Regions from separate parts of the Rhizobium sp. P43 genome, predicted to be linked through region 2. Evidence: riboswitches for the same ligand, from Rfam matches in the RefSeq annotation. Region 2 holds a riboswitch; the other holds the start of a gene.
The links. Region 2 has a riboswitch for cobalamin ahead of bluB (5,6-dimethylbenzimidazole synthase). Riboswitches for the same ligand answer to the same signal wherever they lie in the genome.
Positions count from the first base shown of each region.

Region 1: another riboswitch for cobalamin. It lies ahead of AC1PUL_RS17555 (DUF1636 domain-containing protein); the one in region 2 lies ahead of bluB (5,6-dimethylbenzimidazole synthase).

Region 1 covers NZ_CM161539.1:3,497,170-3,505,063, reverse strand. Annotated here, with positions in the region: gene AC1PUL_RS17570 (carbohydrate ABC transporter permease) at 1-89, opposite strand, end outside; gene AC1PUL_RS17565 (ABC transporter substrate-binding protein) at 232-1,545, opposite strand; gene AC1PUL_RS17560 (sugar-binding transcriptional regulator) at 1,694-2,647, opposite strand; cobalamin riboswitch at 3,090-3,317, shown strand; gene AC1PUL_RS17555 (DUF1636 domain-containing protein) at 3,427-3,834, shown strand; gene AC1PUL_RS17550 (ABC transporter ATP-binding protein) at 3,831-4,631, shown strand; gene AC1PUL_RS17545 (ABC transporter substrate-binding protein) at 4,659-5,612, shown strand; gene AC1PUL_RS17540 (FecCD family ABC transporter permease) at 5,673-6,680, shown strand; gene AC1PUL_RS17535 (DeoR/GlpR family DNA-binding transcription regulator) at 6,754-7,542, shown strand; gene glpD (glycerol-3-phosphate dehydrogenase) at 7,634-7,894, shown strand, end outside.
Region 2 covers NZ_CM161539.1:1,280,885-1,288,778, reverse strand. Annotated here, with positions in the region: gene AC1PUL_RS06380 (helix-turn-helix transcriptional regulator) at 1-184, shown strand, start outside; gene AC1PUL_RS06375 (acyl-homoserine-lactone synthase) at 288-929, shown strand; gene AC1PUL_RS06370 (DUF2865 domain-containing protein) at 1,061-2,116, shown strand; gene bluB (5,6-dimethylbenzimidazole synthase) at 2,073-2,810, opposite strand; cobalamin riboswitch at 2,852-3,041, opposite strand; gene AC1PUL_RS06360 (TolB family protein) at 3,080-3,916, opposite strand; gene AC1PUL_RS06355 (NAD+ synthase) at 3,946-5,625, opposite strand; gene AC1PUL_RS06350 (LTA synthase family protein) at 5,796-7,757, shown strand.

The DNA.
Region 1 (7,894 bases), 2.2 Mb from region 2:
GCCAGCGGCACGATCATCCAGATCAGCAGGAGACCGACGGACGGCGCCATCATCAGACGGGCCAGGGTGCGTGTGTTTTGAGTAGCCATGATAAAGCTCGCCCTGATGGCCCCAAGCGGACAAGGTCCGGGACCCGTTGGAGGCAAAGTGACAACGACCGGCATTGGCCGCAAGCGGTCGAGGTCTCTCCTGCCCGGATCGCAATCCGGGCAGGCAGGTTTGGGAGGTGGATTATTTGATGTAGCCGGCGCGGGTCATTTCGCGCTCGGTCAGGCTCTGTGCCTGGGCCAGCGCATCATCGACCGACATTTGGCCTGCAAGCGCTGCCGAGAAGAGCTGACCGACGGAGGTGCCGAGGCTCTGGAACTCGGGGATCGCCACGAACTGCACGCCGACATAGGGCACCGGCTTGACGGTCGGGTTCTTCGGGTCAGCCGCGTTGATCGAGTCCAGCGTCATCTTCGCGAAAGGCGCCGCCGTCTGGTATTCCGGGTTCTCGTAGAGAGAGGTCCGCGTACCCGGAGGAACGTTGGCCCAGCCTTCCTTTGAAGCGACGAGTTCGAGATATGCCTTGCTGGTTGCCCAGGAGATGAACTTCTCGGCAGCTTCCGCCTTCTGCGAGCCTGCCGGAATGGCGAGGTTCCAGGCCCAGAGCCAGTTGCCGCGCTTGCCGAGACCGGTGTCGGGGGCGAGCGCGAAGCCCACCTTGTCGGCAACGGTCGAATCCTTCGGGTTGGTCACGAAGGAAGCGGCGACGGTGGCGTCGATCCACATGCCGCACTTGCCCTGCTGGAAGAGCGCAAGGTTCTCGTTGAAGCCGTTCGACGAGGCGCCCTGCGGGCCGGCGTCGTTCATCAGCTTGACGTAGAAGTCGAGCGTGTTCTTCCATTCCGGCTGATCGAACTGCGGCTTCCAGTTCTCGTCGAACCAGCGGGCGCCAAAGGCATTCGATGTGGCCGTCAGGAAGGCCATGTTCTCGCCCCAGCCGGCCTTGCCGCGCAGGCAGATGCCGTTGATGTCGTTGGCGCGGTCCGTCATCTTGCGGGCAGCATCGGCGACAAATTCCCAGGTCGGCGCGTCAGGCATGGTGAGCCCGGCCTTCTCCATCAGGTCCTTGCGGTACATGATGAACGAGGATTCGCCGTAGAACGGAGCAGCATAGAGCTTGCCGTCATCGCCGGTCAGGCCCGAGCGGATCGCCGGCAAAAGGTCATCGACATCGTAGTCGGCACCGAGGTTTTCGAGCGGCAGCAGCCAGCCCTGCTTGGACCAGATCGGAACTTCATAGGTGCCGATCGTCATGATGTCGTACTGGCCGCCCTTTGTCGCGATGTCGGTCGTGACGCGCTCGCGCAACACGTTCTCTTCGAGCGTGACCCACTCGACCTGGATGTCGGGGTTCTTGGCGGTGAATTCCGAGGTCAGACCCTGCATCCGGATCATGTCGCCATTGTTGACGGTTGCGATCGTCAGGGTTTCGGCCGAGGCCATGCCGGCAAGCGCCAGCGCTGAGCAGGCGCCCAGCAAAATCGTCTTCAAGTTCATGTCTTCCTCCCAGAAGAGTAATGAGCATTCGCTTTGCTCATGGGCAATTACTCACTTCAAGGGCGAAAAATGTCAATCCAGATTCCTTGCTGCGGTGCCGCAAGGATGACCTAAATCCATGAAATCCAATTGAAAAATTTAGTCTATCTCAGCTGGAGAGGAGATAGCGTGCCGCCTCTTCATCGGTAATCAGGCTGTTGATATGCCCGCCGCGCACCGCCGCGAGAATCGCCGGATGCTTGCGTCGACCCCGTGCCAGACCGACAACGGTCGAGGTTTCCCGCGAGGGGATTTCCAGGCTGGCAACCCGCTCATTGACAGGATGCTTGAGCAGTGTGCCGTCTTCTCCGAAAATCCAGCCACAGATTTCGCCGACGGCCCCGGCGCCCAGAAGATCCTGCATCTCGTCGGGTTTCAGAAAGCCGTCGACCAGAAGCGGCGCCTTCATGTTCATTTCGCCGACGCCGACGAAGGTGACGTCCGATTGCCGGCCGAGCGCAATGGTGGGCGCCACGAGCGGTTGCTTGTGCAGAAGCTGTTTTTCATCGGCTGAGGACACGATAACCGGGAGCGGCATCGGGAAATGGGGTGCCTTGATCGCATCGGCCATCGAGAAGATGACGTTGAAATAGGCGGCCGATCCATCTGGACTGATGTTCCCGGTCAAAGAGACAATCTTGTGCTGCGGACATTCCATGGGCGAGAGCTGATCGATCATCGCGCGCAGCGTGCGGCCAGTGCCCATCGCGATGACGAGCGGATCGGTCTGTTTCAGCCAGCGCTCAAGCTGCGCTGCGCCGGCTTCCGCAACGCCCACGGTTGCGGATTCAGACCCGGGATCGGTGGGAACTATCTCCACCTCCTTCAGTCCGAACTTGCGTTTGAGGGCGTCGGCAAGTTCAAGGCAGGCTGCGATCGGATGATCGAGCCGCACCTTGATGAGCTTTTCCGCGACAGAGAGCGAAACCAGGCGCTGCGCGCTCTGGCGCGATATCCCCATGGCGGCGGCGATCTCGTCCTGCGTCCGGCCGGCGACATAATAGAGCCATCCGGCCCGAGCCGCATCATCCAGTCTTGTGTGACCCTCACCACGTCGTGCCATGCAGTCTCCTCCCAGTCCAAGACACTGCTGCCAATTTTGCCGATCCGTGTCAAATCCGGCCTCTGCTTCCAAAGGTCCGCGGGAACGTCCGGACGGGTGACCGGTTGAGCCTTTGAGGCACTTCAACCTCAGGGTCATGATGATGATACGCCGGATCTCAATGGTCGCTGTGGAGAGGGAAACGCTTGGCTCAGTAGATGTCGCCAGGCTAGCCGCAGCCGAGATCCATGGGCGAAGGATTTCGCCCGATCCCTGGACGTAGACCATGGACGAGTACAACAAGCGCTGATCGAGCCCGCGAGGTCTGACACATTGCCATTGTCATGGTGTCGAAGTGAAACCGTGACGGTACTCTCCCCAAGGACGGGACAAAATCACACTAGACAAATGTAACGATATTACATAACAAAACGACAAGACTTGACTGACGGGGCTCGCTGGCCTTAATCAAACAGATGACGGTTCCCCAGCGGATGACTCCGAGGGGATTAATAGGGAACACGGTGCGGACGACCCAACAGGGACCAAGACCGTGGCTGCCCCCGCAACTGTAGGCGGATTGCTGTCATCCTTTCGGCGCGTCAGCGCCGGGCCACTGCGCTTTGTCGTGGGAAGGTGGATGCAGCAGATATCCGTAAGCCAGGAGACCTGCCGTCAAGTGGGAAAAAACGTAGCGGACGGGGTGTGCCGATGGATACGAACTGGCTTTGCGGCCGCGCGTCTTTGCGCGTGCAACATATTGTCATTTTGCCTCCGGAGATCTCCTGCGGAGGGCTTGGGTGGCAGAATCAAAACGACATCATGTAACGGTATGCACCGACTGCCGGCGGCGTGGCGAAACATGCCGGCCAGGCCTTGATCTGCTGCATCGTCTGACGGACAGCCTTCACCGGCTCGGAGCCGATACCGGCTCCGATTTCATGGTCGCGGGAACCGTCTGCATGGCCGGCTGCGATCGCCCGTGCACGATTGCCTTTCAGGCGTCTGGCAAGGTCACCTATCTCTTTGGCGATGTTCAGCCCGACACCGACCTTGAGGCCCTGGTCGATTTCGCGGACCTCTATCTGCGTATGCCGGATGGCATGACGCGTGAGGCCGAGCGACCTGCAGGCCTGCGTGGCAAGACCCTTGCCCGCATCCCGGCTGCGATCCTTGTGTCGGAAATGAGCCCGGAGGCCGTCCAATGAGTTGCGATACGCTCGGCTGCTCCGTTACCGTATCCGGTCTCGCCTGGGGACCGAAGCTCGGCCACTATCTCGTTCGCGATGTAAGCTTCAGCATCGCCGCCGGCGACCGGCTCGCGATTGTCGGACCAAACGGTGCGGGCAAAACCTCTCTGCTTCGCTGCCTCTATCGCGGCGTGACACCCCTTCAGGGAAAAGTGGAAATCGACGGGGCGGATCTTCGCGGCCTCTCGCCCCGCCAGCTCGCCCGCAAGATTGGCGTTGTCCTGCAGGAAATGCCCGCTGATTTCCCGTTCACCGCCCGAGACGTCGTGATGATGGGGCGGGTGCCGTGGCGCCAGGGTCTGACCGGCTGGGCGGAACGGGATCATGAGGCCGTCATCCATGCGCTCGAACATCTCGATGTCGTGGGGCTTGCCCATCGCCAGTTCTCCACCCTGTCGGGCGGGGAAAAGCAGCGAGTGCTCGTCGCCAGAGCCCTGGCACAGGACCCGCAGATCATCATCCTCGATGAGCCGACGAACCATCTCGATATTCGCCACCAGCTGGAGATCCTCGATCTCTTGGCGGGGCTCCAGCTGACCATCATCACCACGCTGCACGATATCAATCTTGCCGCCTCTTTCGCCTCGCATGTCGCCATCATGCATCACGGCCGGATGACGGCATTCGGCAGTCCGGAGGCAATCCTAACCGAGGATGCCGTATCGCAGACCTTCGGCGTCAGTGCCCGCATGTATTCGGTCTCGAGCTCATCCAGTCATGCCGGCCATTTCACCTTTTCCAGAACGCTCAGCTAAAACTGAAAGGCATAAACCGTGTTCAAGATTTCTCTCGTCGCTTCCTCCGTCACTTTGCTGGCAGGACTGGTTGCTGCAACGTCCGCAGCCGCTTTCCCCGTCACCGTGAAAAGCTGCAACCGCGATGTCACCTTTGACGCCGCACCGGCGCGTGCAATTTCTAACGACGTCAATCTGACCGAGATGATGCTGGCGCTGAAGCTTCAGGACCGAATGGTTGGCTATACCGGTGTTTCCGGCTGGAAGACCCTGGACGAGAGCTTGCGGGAAGGTGTTCGGGAACTGCCGGAGCTTTCGCCCAAATATCCGAGTAAGGAAGTCCTGCTGAACGCCGACGCCGATTTCTTCTTCGCCGGCTGGAACTACGGCATGAAGGTCGGCGGCGAGGTGACGCCCGAGACGCTCGCCCCCTTCGGCATCAAGGTCTATGAGCTGACCGAATCCTGCATCCACATCATGGCCAAGAACAAGCCGACGATGGACGACATGTTTGTCGATCTCCTGAATCTCGGCAAGATCTTCGGCGTCGAGGATCGTGCCGAGGCGCTGGTGGCTGGCTACCGCAAGCAGCTCGCCGACATCACCACACGGATCGGCGCCGTCGAAAAGCCTGTGCGCGTTTTCGTCTATGATTCTGGTACCGAAAAACCCTTCACCTCGGGCCGCTTTGGCATCCCGACGGCGATGATCGAGGCCGCTGGCGGCGTCAACATCATGGAAGACGTGGAAAAGAGCTGGACCGAAGTCTCCTGGGAGCCGGTCATCGAGCGCAATCCGGAAGTCGTCGTGATCGTCAACTACGGTGAAGTGACCGCGGAGCAGAAGATCGCCTTCATGAAAGAAAACCCGGCCTTCAAGAACCTCGACGCAGTCAAGCAGGATCGCTTCGTGGTCCTGGAATATGTCGAGGCCACGCCCGGTCCGCGCAATGTCCAGGCCATCGATCGCCTCGCGAAGGCCTTCCATCCTCGCAATATGTGACACTTCTGGCGGGGCCGTGGACGCGGCCCCGCCCGGCAAGGAATAGGCAAGGCAGCAGTAATGCAGGGTCGATTGTTTCTCTGGACGGGTCTGGCTATGGTGCTGCTCGTCCTGTGCGTAACCGCAGGCGTGTCCTTAGGCTCGGCCGCCATTCCGGTCGAAACCGTCTGGGCGATCATCGTCAACAAGCTCGCACCGGGCACCTTCGAGCCGACCTGGTCGCCGGGACGCGAAAGCATCGTTTGGGATGTCCGCTTTCCGCGTGTCCTGCTGGCGGCGCTGGTCGGCGCAGGATTGGCCGTCGTTGGTACGGTGCTGCAGGCCGTGACCCGCAATCCTCTGGCTGACCCGCATCTGCTCGGCGTGTCCTCCGGCGGTGCGCTTGGAGCCGTGATCGCGCTGCTTCACACGGGCCTCGTCTTCGGCCTCCTGACTGTGCCGCTGTTTGCCTTTGGCGGTGCGCTGCTCGCAACCGGTGCCGTCCTCATGGTCACCCGCTTCTCGGGCGCTGCCGCAGATCGGCTGGTGCTTTCCGGGGTTGCGATTGCATTCGTGGCAACCGCGCTGGCCAATCTTGCCATCTTCTTCGCCGATCCGCGTGCCGCTCACACGGTGGTATTCTGGATGCTGGGCGGTCTCGGCCTCGCGCAATGGGATCACATCCCGTACCCGGCCGTGACGCTCGCCCTGGGTCTCGCTTTCGTGATGCTGCGGGCGCGAGAGATCAATGCTTTGGCCATGGGCGACGAAACGGCCGCCACGCTCGGCGTCGTCGTGCCCAGATTTCGCGCCGAACTCTTCCTTGTGACGGCCCTCCTGACGGGGGTCATGGTCGCCTTCTCCGGCGCAATCGGCTTTGTTGGACTGCTCGTGCCGCATTTTGTCCGCCTGATCGTGGGGAGTGACAATGTCAGGGTCATTCCCTGGTCGGCATTCCTCGGGGCCATCGTGCTGATCCTCGCCGACATCGTCTCCCGCACCATCATGGCACCGGAAGACGTTCCGATCGGTGTGGTCACCGGACTGGTCGGCGGCGTCGCATTCATTCTCCTCCTGCGCCGCCGGTAATTCTCATTCCTCTATTGCTCCTCTTTCGTTTTTGCCTAGATTGAAGAAAAACGAAAAAAGGGGAGGGGCCGATATGATTTTCTCGGCAAGGCAGGCAGAGATCATGGCTCTGGCCAAGGAGCATGGCCGCGTCCTGGTGGATGAGCTCGCGGCGCGCTTCGCGGTCACGCCGCAGACAATACGCAAGGATTTGAACGACCTGTGCGATTCCCGCGCCCTCAACCGCATCCACGGTGGCGCTGTCTATCCCAGCGGAAATGAAAACGTCAAATACGAAGCGCGCCGCTCCATGGCGGCCACCGAGAAACAGGCGATCGGTCGCGCCGCAGCCAGCCTGATCCCGGACAATTCCTCGCTTTTCATCAATATCGGCACCACGACGGAAGCCGTCGGCGACGCGTTGATCGACCACAAGGAATTGATGGTCATTACTAATAACATCAATGTTGCCAATCGTTTGCGTATCTTTCCCTCGATCGAAGTCGTCATTGCCGGCGGCGTGGTGCGCGGCTCGGACGGTGGTATCGTAGGTGAGGCCGCGGTCGATTTCATTCGCCAGTTCAAGGTGGATTTCGCCGTCATCGGCGTCTCGGCGATTGATCAGGATGGGGCACTTCTCGATTTCGATTTTCGCGAAGTGAAAGTGGCCCAGGCCATCATCGCCAATGCGCGTCATGTCATCCTGGTCTCTGATGCCTCGAAATTCGAGCGCACCGCACCCGTCCGCATCGGCCATATCTCGCAGGTTCAGACCTTTATCACTGACCACTGTCCCTCGGCCAGCGTGCGCCAGATCTGCGCCGAACGCGATGTGCGCATCATTGAAACAGCGCCTGAAACCCCCGACGCAGTTGCGGAATAACTTTCGTTTGACATTCGTTTAAATTTCGAAAAATATATTCACGCTTTCGCAATGGCAGCAAATGCTGCAGGTGCGAACATACGGAGGAACGATGTCGGGGCAGCCAATCTACGATCTCTTTGTGATCGGCGGCGGTATAAACGGATGCGGGATCGCGCGCGATGCGGCCGGTCGTGGTTACTCCGTCGCCCTGGCTGAAATGAACGACTTCGCCTCCGGCACGTCTTCCGGCGCCACCAAGCTGATCCATGGCGGCCTGCGCTATCTCGAACATTACGAATTCCGTCTGGTGCGCGAAGCGCTGATGGAGCGCGAAGTGCTCTGGGCCATGGCGCCGCATGTCATCTGGCCG
Region 2 (7,894 bases):
TGCAGCCGGCAAAAGCTACTGGGAAACCGCCGTCATCCTGGGCATTTCTGAACGCACCATCCGTCATTTCATGGCGAATGCGCGTCAAAAACTCGATGTCGTCAACAATGCCCAGGCTGTGGCGGAAGCGGTATGGCGCGGCCTGATCCCCAGGTTGGCCGAGCCCGCTTTGCAAATCCCTTGATCGTATCACAGATTGCAAGCGCTGAAGCTGTCGCCACCGTCAGTTTCATAAACGACCATTGAACTGCATTTTGCCTGTTCCGTTCTGCAAGAAGGAGCAAAGCATGATCAGGATCATCAACGGTAGCCGCAGAAGCCAGTTTCCAGCCGATATCGACGCGATGCACAGGCTGAGAAAGCGGGTCTTCCATGACCTCCTCGGCTGGGAGGTGCAAGTCCGCGACGCCTGGGAAATCGACGACTATGATCGGGCCAATCCGCTCTATGTTCTCTCCTATAGTGAGGAAGGAAAGTTGCGGGGGTCTTTGCGTCTGCTGCCAACCCTCGGGCCGAATATGCTCGACGATACATTCCCGATCCTTCTAGGCAATGGGCCGCAAATTCGTAGTGCAGCCGTGTGGGAATCCAGCCGCTTCTGCATCGACCCCGAGATTTCGCAGGACCGCGCCAGCAACCAGGTCACAATTGCCGCAGCAGAACTGATGTGCGGTGTCGGCGAACTCGGGCTCGCCTCGGACCTCAGCCATATCGTCACCGTCACGGATGTCTTCCTGGAACGCATGTTCAAGCGCATGGGCTGCCCAGGGATCCGGATCGGAGAACCTCGCCGCATCGGCGTTGTCCAGGCGGTCGCGGTATCCTGGGAGGTCTCCGAAGACCTGCTCGATAGGATGAAGGCGATTGCGGCGATCGACGGCAGCGTCTTGGAAGAGCCGATGACGCTGATGGCAGCGCAGGCCGCGTAATCCACATCGCATGGCGGATGACAGCGCATGCATCCGCCATGTCATCCGTCATTTTCATTTCACCGGCACTCGGCTATCCTGGGTTTACAAGGGCTTTATTCTGCCTTGCAAGCGACCACTGGGATCCGGATGTGCCGAGCAGAATAACAATTTCGATCGCTGTATTGCTCACGCTCGCTAGCGTCATCCCGGGCGGGGCGGAAGCCTCGGCGCTCTGCGAACGGCTGCGGGATCGGCTTGTGCTGGTCGAACAGGGCTCGCCATCGCCCGAGATCAACAGTTATGCCAGCGCGATTGCCCAGCAGAACCTTGAACTGCGCAAGGCACGCCAGGACCAGCGTCGGCTCCGCTGCCTGACTTCGTCGATTGTCCAGATACGTCCGGATGGCGGCAACGACTGCAGCGATCTTGCAACCGCGATCTCCCGCATGGAGGCCAATCGCGACATCCTGACCGCAAGGCTCGCGGATCTGCGCGCGAGCCGGGTTGCCGACACCCGTGCGGCCCTGGTCACGGCGCTTGAGGAAAATGGCTGCGGCCCGGATCAGGCCGCCTATCCAGAAGAGGCAGAGCGCATCCCCTATCTCGACAGCGTGGCAGAACCCTACCGTCCGGACAGGGCAGCGGAAGCCGCCTATTCAGCCACACCGCCGTCCATCGGAATGCTGCCAAGCGGCAATGTGCGCACGCTTTGTGTGCGCACCTGCGACGGCGGTTTCTTCCCGATCTCGTCTCAGACCTCGGCGATGAACTTTGCCCGCGACGCGGCGCAATGCCAGCAGATGTGTCCAGGGACGCAGACCGAGCTCTTCTTCCATGCTCCGGAACTGAGCGAGACAGTGGATATGGTTTCGGCGGTCACCGGCCGCCCCTATCGCGATCTGCCCAACGCCTTTCTCTATCGCAACCGTCGCAGCGATGCAGAACCCTCCTGTGGCTGCAACCTGCAGCAATACTATCAGCGCATGACGCCGAGATCTGCCGTTCCTGAGTACCAATCCTCGATCATGGAAGTCTCCCCCAAGACAAAACCGACAGAGCCGACCACCCAGCCGGTGATCGAGCGCGAGCTCGACGAGGCAAACCTGAATGTTAGGCAGGTGGGGCCCGCCTTCCTGCCGTCGGACAAGGGGACGATCGACCTCAGGAACCCCGCAGCCCCGGGACCCCAGCCGCTGCAGGAGTGACGGGCTCCTCCGGCTTTTCGCCCCAGCGGTCTTCGAAGACGAGATCGTCGAGCGACAGGCGCTGGCGCCAGCCCTTCAACGCAAGTTCCGGCACGGCATAGAGTTCATCCACATAGCCGAGGCAGAGATAGCCGATGATCTGCACCCGATCCGGTATTCCGAGGATCGCCCTCACCTCCGCCTCGTGGAATATGCTGACCCAGCCGAGGCCCACCCCTTCGGCCCGGGCGGCCAGCCAGAGGTTCTGGATCGCACAAACGGTTGAGAAAGCATCCATTCGCATATCATGGGTCCGCCCGAGCACGACCGGCCCCGCACGATCCGGATCGCAGGTGACGCAGATATTGAGCGGCGCCTTGCGGATGCCTTCCAGTTTCAGCGCGCGATAGGCGCTGCGACGCTCCTCAGGAAACATCGCCTCAGCCTCCTCATTCGCCCGGCTGAACGCCTGCCAGACCGCCTCGCGGGTCTCGGAATTGCGGATCAGCAGGAAACTCCAGGGCTGCATGAAGCCGACGGATGGCGCCGCATGGGCGGCTTGCAGCAGCCGGCGCACGAGATCGTCCGGCAGTGGATCGGGAAGGAACTGGTCGCGCACGTCACGGCGCGTATGGATGGCCCGGTAGACGGCGTCCCTGTCAGGCTCGGCAAAGGGCGCTGTCCGGACGAGAAACTCGTTCGGTCTGTCGTGCATCGTAATCCCCACAATGCGCAACCGCCCGCCGTCCACGCGGGTTCGGTCTATCTCGCCAGGCCGGTCTTCTGACTGGGCTTCATCCGCGACGCGCACCTTCCCGGATTGCTCCAGTGGCTGGGTTTCCCCTCACACGTCACGTCCGCCTCACAGCGTTGGGCACGTGCCGGATTTTCACCGGCTTCCCGATTCTCCCGCCTTCCGGCAGGCACCTGACACAGGTGTTCTACTTGACGGAGGTTGCGGAGGACAGACCAAAAGCGACAGCGTCACTCAGGCCGTGGGAAATAGCGCACGAAGGCGAAGGCCGTTCCGTCCGGCGCCCAGTTCGGCACGTTGATCGAGCCCTGCCCGCCGAAGAACTCGAGAAGCGTCTCGACATTGCCGCCATCGGCATCCATCAGCCGAAGCCTGACCTGCTTGTCACGCGGATGGCCTGTCACGTCAGCGTCGTAGGAGAGGAACAGCACCTTCTTCCCATCCGGCGACGGGTGCGGGAACCAGTCGCCGTAGCCGTCCGAAGTCAGCTGCTGCGGGTCGCTCCCATCCGTGCGCATCCGCCAGATCTGCATGGTGCCGCTGCGGCTTGAGTTGAAATAGATCCACTGACCGTCAGGCGAGTAATCGGGACCGTCATTGTGACCTTCGCCATGCGTCAGACGTCGCTCGGACCCGCCTTTCGTGGAGATCGTGTAAATGTCGAAGACACCGCCGCGATCACCACAATAGGCAAGTTCCTTTCCGTCCGGCGACCAGCCATGCCAATAGGACGGCATATTGTCGGTCACCTGGCGCGGCTCGTCGTCACCATCGCCCAGCAGATAAATGCAGGATTTGCCGTAGAGCGTATGGTCCGAAAAGGCGATCGAGGCACCGTCAGGCGAAATGCCATGGTCGTTGTTCAGTCTAACGGCAAAACCGGTGTCGATCAGTTCCGGCTCTGGGTCCTCCTCATCGAGCGGCAGGGCATAGAGAAGCCCATCGCCGTTGATGATCAGAAACTCGCCGTCCCGCGACCAGTTCGGCGCCTCGACGAGATCTTCCGTCTGCCAGACGACCTCGCATTCGCGGGTGTTGATGTCAAAGATTTCGACGGAACTGCGCATGATGCTTCCTCTCGGCCGTCCCGGATCGCTCAGCGATCGCGGAACCGGTTCGTGATCGGATAGCGACGATCGCGTCCGAAATTCTTCTTGGTGATCTTCACGCCCGGTGCCGACTGGCGGCGCTTGTATTCGGCGAGATAAAGCAGGTGCTCGACCCGGTGTACGGTCGCAATGTCATGGCCCCGAGCGACGATCTCGTCGACACCCATTTCCTTCTCGACCAGGCATTCAAGAATGTCGTCGAGAACCGGATAGGCCGGCAGCGAATCCTGGTCGGTCTGGTTCGGTCGAAGCTCCGCAGAGGGGGCCTTCGACAGGATGTTGGCCGGGATCACCTCGCCCGAGGGGCCAAGCGCACCCGGCGGAACATTGGCGTTGCGCCAGGCCGACAGCGCATAGACCTGCATCTTGTAGAGGTCCTTGATCGGATTGAAGCCACCGTTCATGTCACCATAGAGCGTCGCGTAGCCGACCGACATCTCCGACTTGTTGCCGGTGGTCACCACCATCGAGCCGAACTTGTTGGAGATCGCCATCAGGATCGTGCCGCGCGTACGGCTCTGCAGGTTCTCCTCGGTGATGCCGCTCTCGGTGCCCTCGAACATGTCCGACAGCGACGAGAGGAAGCCCTCGACCGGTTCCTGGATCGGCACGATGTCGTAGTGGCAGCCGAGCGCCTTGGCGCAGGCCTCGGCATCGGCAAAGCTTTCCTGCGAGGTGTAGCGGTAGGGCAGCATGATCGTGCGAACGCGCTCCTCGCCCAGCGCATCCACCGCGATCGCCGCACAGATAGCCGAATCGATACCGCCCGAGAGACCGAGCACGACGCTCTTGAAACCGTTCTTGTTGACGTAATCGCGGAAACCGAGCACGCAGGCGCGGTAATCGGCCTCTTCCTTTTCCGGGATGCGCGACATCGGCCCTTCGTCACAGCGCCAGCCATCGGCCGCGCGTCGCCAGGTCGTGACCGACAGCGTCTCCTCGAACTGGCTCATCTGGAAGGCCAGCGACTTGTCACCATTGAAGGCGAAGCTCGCGCCGTCGAAGACCAGTTCGTCCTGACCGCCGAGCTGATTGGCGAAGACCAGCGGCAGTCCGGTTTCGATCACCTGGCGCAGCGCCACCTGATGGCGGACATCCACCTTACCGCGATAATAGGGCGAGCCATTCGGCACGAGCAGGATCTCGGCCCCCGTCTCGGCCAGCGTCTCGCAAACGCCGAGATCGTTCCAGATTTCCTCGCAGATCGGCACGCCGATGCGAACACCCCGAAAGTTCACCGGTCCCGGCATCTCGCCCTCGACGAAGACGCGCTTCTCATCGAACTCGCCGTAATTCGGCAGATCGATCTTGTCGCGGAAGGCAAGGATCTTGCCGCCGTCGAGGATCGCAACGGAATTGTGCCGGCCCTTCTCGCCCTGCCGCGGAAAGCCGACGATCACCCCCGGACCGCCATCGGCAGTATCGGCGGCAAGCGCCTCGACAGCCTGCAGACAGGCTTTGAGGAAGGCGGGCTTCAGCACCAGATCTTCCGGCGGATAGCCGGAAATGAAGAGCTCCGTCAGGAGCAGGAGATCGGCCCCCTGCCCGGCAGCCTCGGCACGCGCAGCACGCGCCTTGGCGAGATTGCCGGTGACGTCACCCACCGTCGGATTGAACTGTGCCACCGCTATGCGCAGGACGTCGGAGATCTTCTTTGCTTCGCTCATGACACCGATTTAGCCGCTCGCCCGCCCTATCGCAACGTCGCTTCGCGGGCGCCCCCTTTATATGGTGCTCCGGCGCTAACCAAACCACCGGAATTTCTGGGAACAAAGGTTCTTCGCTTTCGGTTCATGTAGCATTCATGACACTTATGTGACACCTATGCGAACCTTTCATGACACCCTCCCATGACCTGGAGTTCGACGTGGTCCAGACCAGCCCGAAAACGCGAGTCGCGAACATCTTTACCGCCTTCGGTGCGGTGCGTGAGCGTGAGCTCGGCGGGTCCTGGATCGTCCAGCTCGTTGTCCAGTCTATCAACACGGCGCTGATTGCTGCGGCGATCGTTCTGCTGAGCGAGGTCCTGGCGCGTGGCAGCATGATCGATGTCGTGGAATACATGACCTCGACGAGCCGTCCCGGCCCTGTGGCCGTCGGTATCGTCTTTCTCATTCTGGCCTTTGCCGATGCGATCATCGGCAAATCCTATCAGTCGACACTGCTTGTCGGCCCCCTGTTGCTGCTGCCGGCATTCTTCTCGGGGCAGAAGCAACTCTTCCTGTCGGATCCGCTTTTCCCGAGCGACCTGCTCTTCGGTCGTCAGATCATGCAGCTCATGCCGGCCATGGTTGCGGCCGAGCCCTTCAAGGCAATCGGGCTTGCCGTCGGCAGCCTTGTCTTTGTGGTAGCGTTTGTCGCCCTGATCTGGAAAAGCCGCAAGGTATTCCCGCGCCTGAACCTGCCTGCCCGCGGTATTCGTCTGGCCGTCGCATTTCCGCTTCTCGCCGGCTTCGTCTCTCTGATGGATCCGATGGCGTTTTCCGCGTTCCGCGATCGCCTCAACATCGTGCCCATGATGTGGGACCAGAAAGAAAACTACCGGCACAACGGCTTCCTGCTCGCCTTCGCCTTCAACGTGCCGATGGCCAATGTCGCGGCCCCGGCCGGCTACAGCAATGTCGCTATCACAGACATTCAGACGGACAGGCTCCCCGCGTCCTTCTTCTCCGGCCGTCAGGCCGACGTCATTGTCGTGATGAGTGAATCCCTGTGGGATCCCACCCGCATGAACAGCGTAGGCTTCTCCGCAGATCCCATGCCGACCATTCGTGCGAGCCAATCCGGGCAGGTCTTTTCACCGGAGTTTGGTGGCATGACCGCCAATGTCGAATTCGAAGCCTTGACCGGCTTCTCCAACGCCTTCCTGCCCTATGGCAGCATCCCCTATCAGCAGTATATCCGTCGTCCGGTCCCGTCGCTTGCCACCTTTTTCGAATCGAAGGGTTATGTGACCAAGGCATTCCACCCGTTCCAGGGTTGGTTCTGGAACCGCAACAACGTCTATCAATCGCTCGGCTTCCAGGAATTCCACTCGGAAGAAAACATGCCGGCAATGGACAAGCGCGGCATCTTCGCCTCCGACGAATCCCTGACGCGCTACATCATCCAGCAAGCGGAAGACACCGAGAAACCATTCTTCTTCTTCGCCGTTACGCTTCAGGGCCACGGTCCCTATGAGCGAAACCGCTATGCGAAGAACACCATCGAGATCGACGCACCAACCCTGTCGGCCGCCAGCGAAAGTGCGCTTGCCACATACACACAGGGCGTGAAGGAAGCCGACCAGAGCCTGAAGGCGTTGATGGACTGGGCCAAGAAGCGTCGCCGCGAAACGATCATCGTCCTCTTCGGGGACCACCTGCCGCCGCTGAACGAGGTCTATACCGAGAGCGGCTACATGGCGAATGTGGTGGCCACCCGCAAGGCTTCGGTCGAAACGATGAAGCGCGAACACGAGACACCGCTGGTCGTCTGGTCATCGAAGCGTGGCGTCCAGAAGGACATCGGTTCGGTCAGCCCCTCGCAGCTTCCCCATTACATCGTTCGCATGGCGGGCTATCGTCACCCATACTATACGGGCATGCTGGGCCGCGTATCAGAGCGCTACGCAGTCATCGACCGTCATCTGTTGATTGGCCGCAACAACAAGTCACAGGCCGACTGGGCCCTGTCCGGTCGCATCGACCCCCTCATCCGGGACTATCGACTGTTGCAGCATGATGTGATGTTCGGCGAAGGTTATGGCCTCGAACGCTTCTTCCCTGAACAGGCTGATCGACTTCAGCCGAGCAGTTGAACGGGCCTTTGCTCGATCACATTTCTTCGGAATTACCGGTTCGGGCTCAGATGCTATTGCAGTGCTTCAGCATTTCCGCCATAGACTTTTTTTGTTCGAGGAAATGGAGTGCTTGACAGCATTTCTGTCGCTCTGCT